Regions from separate parts of the Arthrobacter zhaoxinii genome, predicted to be linked through region 1. Evidence: predicted binding sites of a transcription regulator. Region 1 holds the regulator's gene; the other holds the start of a gene.

Evidence for each region. Region 1 encodes LexA, which represses DNA repair genes until DNA is damaged. Its sites were predicted from a motif close to TCGAACANNTGTTCGA; they were not measured.
Region 2: a site for LexA is predicted at 1,446-1,461, ahead of N2K95_RS09425 (DUF6504 family protein). Genes of this name have one in related genera too.

Annotation. Positions count from the first base shown of each region.
Region 1 covers NZ_CP104275.1:1,219,166-1,221,563, reverse strand. Annotated here, with positions in the region: gene lexA (transcriptional repressor LexA) at 375-1,169, shown strand; gene N2K95_RS05695 (ATP-dependent DNA helicase) at 1,295-2,398, opposite strand, start outside.
Region 2 covers NZ_CP104275.1:2,026,035-2,028,432, forward strand. Annotated here, with positions in the region: gene N2K95_RS09420 (DNA polymerase III subunit alpha) at 1-1,017, opposite strand, end outside; gene N2K95_RS09425 (DUF6504 family protein) at 1,038-1,349, opposite strand; gene N2K95_RS09430 (hypothetical protein) at 1,691-2,020, shown strand; gene N2K95_RS09435 (MDR family MFS transporter) at 2,030-2,398, opposite strand, start outside.

The DNA of each region.
Region 1 (2,398 bases):
CGCACTAGCACCGGAAAAACACCCTGGATCGAAACTGCATTCGAACATCTGGTTGGCCCGCCGAGGTGTCGGTGGGCCGTACTCGAACGTATGTTCTAAGTTGTACTCGAACATTTCTAGCACTTATCTACGAACATTGTCGAGACTCGCTCGAATATATGTTTGAAAATTCCTTTGCGCTCCCCTAGCGTTGAACCTGTTGGAAGCGGCTGGAACCAACTAACCATCCGCCACTGACAAAACAGCCCGGCGCATAAACAGCCGAACCCCGCACGAAAAAGACCTCCGCACGAAGAATCACCGCAGAACACACCTGATATACCGCTAGAACCATCCGGCCCGCGTCCACGGGCCGATTGTGAAGGGAAGCCGACGTGGCCCGTGTTACCAATGGCAGCACCCCCTCCCCTGCCGCGCCGTCGCCGGCAGGCCGCACCAAGGGGCTGACCGCCCGTCAGACCAAGATCCTGGAGACGATTCAGCGTTCGGTGAACGCCAACGGATACCCGCCGTCCATGCGGGAAATCGGTGACATTGTCGGTCTCGCCAGCCTTTCCAGCGTCACCCACCAGCTGAGCCAGCTGGAGAAGCTGGGGTATATCCGCCGGGATCCCAAGCGCCCCCGCGCAATGGAAATCCTCGTCCCGCTCCTGCTCCGCGATGCCCCCGCACGCCGAAGCAACGCCGGTGCGGCAGAGGCAGGCACCACGCGGGCGCCTGCGGAGGCGAACGGCGCCGCTGAGGGAAGCGGCAAGGCCGCAGCAAAGAGCGTCTCCGACCTCACCACCGCAATTGACACGGCCATGGTTCCGCTGGTCGGACGGATCGCCGCCGGCGGTCCCATCCTCGCGGACCAGCAGGTCGAAGAGATGGTTCCCCTTCCGCGCCAGCTCGTCGGGCACGGCGACCTCTTTATGCTCCGCGTCGCCGGCGACTCCATGGTGGATGCGGCCATCTGCGACGGCGACTGGGTGGTTGTGCGGCGTCAGCCCACCGCTGAAAACGGTGACATTGTTGCGGCCCTGCTCGAGGATGAAGCCACGGTGAAAACCTTCCGGCAGCGCAACGGACACACCTGGCTGCTGCCTCAGAACACCCGCTACGAGCCGATCCTCGGCGACGAAGCCACCATCATGGGCAAGGTCGTATCGGTCATGCGTTCGCTCTAGACGCTCTGGGACAGCCCGTACGAAGCAAACAAAAAGCAGCGCCGCCGGCAACTTCCTGCCGGCGGCGCTGCTTTTTTGTTCTGCGTTCCTGCCCTGCCCGGGTTTCCATCCTGCCGGGGCAGCGGCTACTTCTTCGAGCCCGCCGGTTCCGCCGCGAGCCGCTGCAAGGCCTGGAGCACCACGGAACGGTCGGTGGTTGACCAGAAGGGCGGCAGGGCCGCGCGCAGGAAACTGCCGTAGCGGGCGGTGGCGAGGCGTGAGTCCAGGATGGCCACGACTCCCCTGTCACCGGAGGCGCGGATCAGCCGGCCGGCTCCCTGGGCCAGCCGGACGGCGGCATGGGTGGCTGAGACGCTCATGAAGCCGTTTCCGCCGGCCTTCGCGACCGCCCGGGTCCGGGCGGTCATCAGGGGATCGTCGGGGCGCGGGAACGGAATCCGGTCAATGATCACCAGCCGGCATGACGCTCCCGGAACGTCCACGCCCTGCCACAGCGACATGGTTCCGAACAGGCAGGTCGCGTCGTCGTCGGCAAACTGCTGGACCAGGGCGGACATGGTGGATTCCCCCTGGCAGAGGATCGGGAAGTCCACCCGTGACCGCAGGACATCGGCGGCTTCCTCCGCCGCCCGGCGGGAGGAGAACAACCCCAAAGCGCCGCCGCCCGAGGCCTTGATCAGCGCCTCCAGTTCATCCAGCTGCTCTTCAGACGTACCGCGTCCGGGTTTCGGCAGGTCCTTCGCCACGTACAGGACGCCCTGCCGGGGATAGTCAAAGGGGCTTCCGACGTCGGTGCCGGTCCATTTCGGCGCACCGGTGCCCAGCAGTCCCAGGGCTCCGGCGACGGGACCGAATTCCGCGCCGATGGCCAGGGTGGCCGAGGTCAGCACCACGGTGTGCCCGTCAAACAGGCCTTCGCGCAGCCGCCCGGCTACGGACAGCGGCGCGACGTTGATGGTGGGCGCGGCATCTTCTTCCGGCGCGGTGTAACCGGCCCCGGGAGAGAAGGTGCTGGCACGCGAGGCCCAGAGCACCTCCCCTGAATTCACTGCGTCCAGGATGCGTTCGCACAGTTCCAGGACCGCCATCAGCCGGGAGCGTGCCATCTGGCGGCCGCCGTCAACGGAGTCGGAGCCTTCGGGCTTGGAATCGGACAGGGCAGTACGGCAGGCTTCCCGCACCTGTCCGAGCACCAGTTCCTGGTCTTCGGACAGTCCTGCCGCCAGCAG
Region 2 (2,398 bases), 810 kb from region 1:
GTCCCGGGCACGCAGCCGCCGGTTGATCCCCGCCTCGCAGCGCTGGCGCAGTTCGATCATGGGTTCGGCCTCGATGCCGATCACCGAGGCTTCGGGGACCACGGGCTGCTTCCAGCCCATGTCCGCCACCGGATCCATCCGGCAGCTATCCGCGAGCGCCGCAGTGTCGGCGAGCATCCGTGCCGCTCCCGAGGAACCGTAGCCTGCCTCCGAGCTGATCTCGCGGGCCAGGGCAGTCATCTCCCGTGTCCCCTTGAGCCAGCCCTGCCCGTTGGGCTGCCGGTCCGGGAGGTGGGAGAGGGAGGTCAGCGACCGCGCGGCGTCGAGCACGTCAGCGGTGGCGGCTCCATCCTCATCCACGTACCGCACGGCATTGGTGAGGATGCCGGGCACGCGCATCTCATCGGCCAGCCGGAACATCCGTACTGCGTGGGCCAGGCTGAGGTTCTCCCCCGGTGCGGACAGATGCGTGACCACCTCGACGGCGAGCGCCCGGGCAGGGATCAGCGAGCGCCAGCGGCCGAACAGGGTGCGGGCGACGGCATAACTGCGGCTGCGCATGGCCTGGCCGACGTCGGACTGCGGTCCGACGAGGACGGTCAGGACCGGTTCGTCCTCCCCCTCTGTGCTGACATACCCGGCAAGCTGCTCCATGGTGACGCCTACCGGTTTGCCGGAGCGTGCCCGTGAGGCGGAGGTGGCGGCGTGTGCAGCGGAGATCAGCCGGCACAATGCCCGGTAGCCCGCTCCCCCGGTATGCCCGTGGGCGAGAATGACCACCCGGCCGGTGACGGCGTTCCCGTCATCCAGCACAGCCAGGTCCACGCCCACAATGGGATCGATGCCCGCTTCCATGCATGCCCGCAGGTGCTTGACCGTTCCGTAGAGCCCGTCCCGGTCGGTGCAGGCCAGGGCATCGGCGCCGTCGGCCGCTGCGGCCTGCGCCATCTCCTCCGGCCAGGACACCCCGTAGTGGGCGCTGAACGCGGTGGCGGCGTGCAGGTGGATAAAGCTCATTGCTTAGGCACTGTCCTTCATTAGGCGCTGTCCCTCAGTGCGTCATGAATGCGGATCAGGCGCCAGCGGTCGCTGCGGACGTGATGCGAGAGGTCGAGGGTGCGCAGGTCGGAGCGGTCATTGACGCGTGCCTGGACCCGCCAGATCTCGGTATCCACCAGTCCGGCGCCGTGTCCGCGTTCGGCGCGGGTTTCCTCTTCCCACCAGTTGCGGCGTTCGTACCAGCGCACCGGGTCCGCTCCCACCTTGTAGGTGCGGCCGCCCCATGTAAGCCTCAGAGGCTGCCCCGCGGGTGAGCACACCACCTCTATTGCTTCGCTGAAGACACCCATTCAGCTTCCTCCCCGCCCCGGTACACAGGCGCACCGCCTGCGCCTTTCCCACTGGTTATCCCTTGGTTATCCCTTGGTTATCAATAGGCAACTAATTCGAACATATGTTCGAACAGCTCCGCCACCAGTGTACGACCAGCCGGGGACAAACAACACCACACAGGGACGGATGCGGCGGAGGTCCTGCCGCCCCGCCCGTCAGGATCCGGAAGCGCCGGTGCAGGACCCGTCGGTGCCGCTGCAGGAATACATGCCCCTATGGGGCACACTTTTCCCAGACACACCGGATCCAGTGCAGGACGCCCTGATCCGGGTACTTTCCATCGGATGGGGGCCGGAGCGTGGCTATTGACCGAAACACACCGCAGGCGCCCGCACACCTGCAAACTTCCCGCCGCATTGGCGGCCTGGGGATTGCCGGCATGCTGGCTGTTGTTCTGGGGTATGCGCTTTTCCTGATTTCTCCGCTTTCGAACCTGATGTTCGGCTTCCTCGCATATCCGGGACTCGCCGCCGTCGGCATTGCGGTGATCGGATTCATTGCGGCAATGGTCAGGGGCGACGGGTGGCTCGCTACAGCCATGTTCATCATCCCGTCCCTGCTCTATCAGGCAGTGGTTTTGGGGTTCGCCATCGTGGGGTTCGCCATCCTTGCCACCTACCAGCCGTAGGGCAGCTGCTTAGCGGTCCGCCTCTCCGCTAACCCGTGACGTGGTGGACAACGGCGTTTCCCTGATGAACAGGCACAGCACCAGGGCCACTGCCATGACGGGCACGCTGAGCAGGAAGATGGGAGGCAGGGCGTGTCCGAAGGCCGCAGCGATGAAGTCCTGCGCCGGGGCGGGGAGTCCGCGGAGCATGGCCGGGCTCAGCGAATTGATGTCCCCGCCGAGGGCAGCTCCGGCCCCCGGGGGCGCGGCTGCAATCTCATTGCCCAGCCGGTGGATGAAGATCGACCCGAACAGTGCGATCCCGAAGGAAGCCCCGATCTGCCGGAAATAGTTCGCTGCGGATATCGCCGCCCCCATGTCCCTGCCGGGCACGCTGTT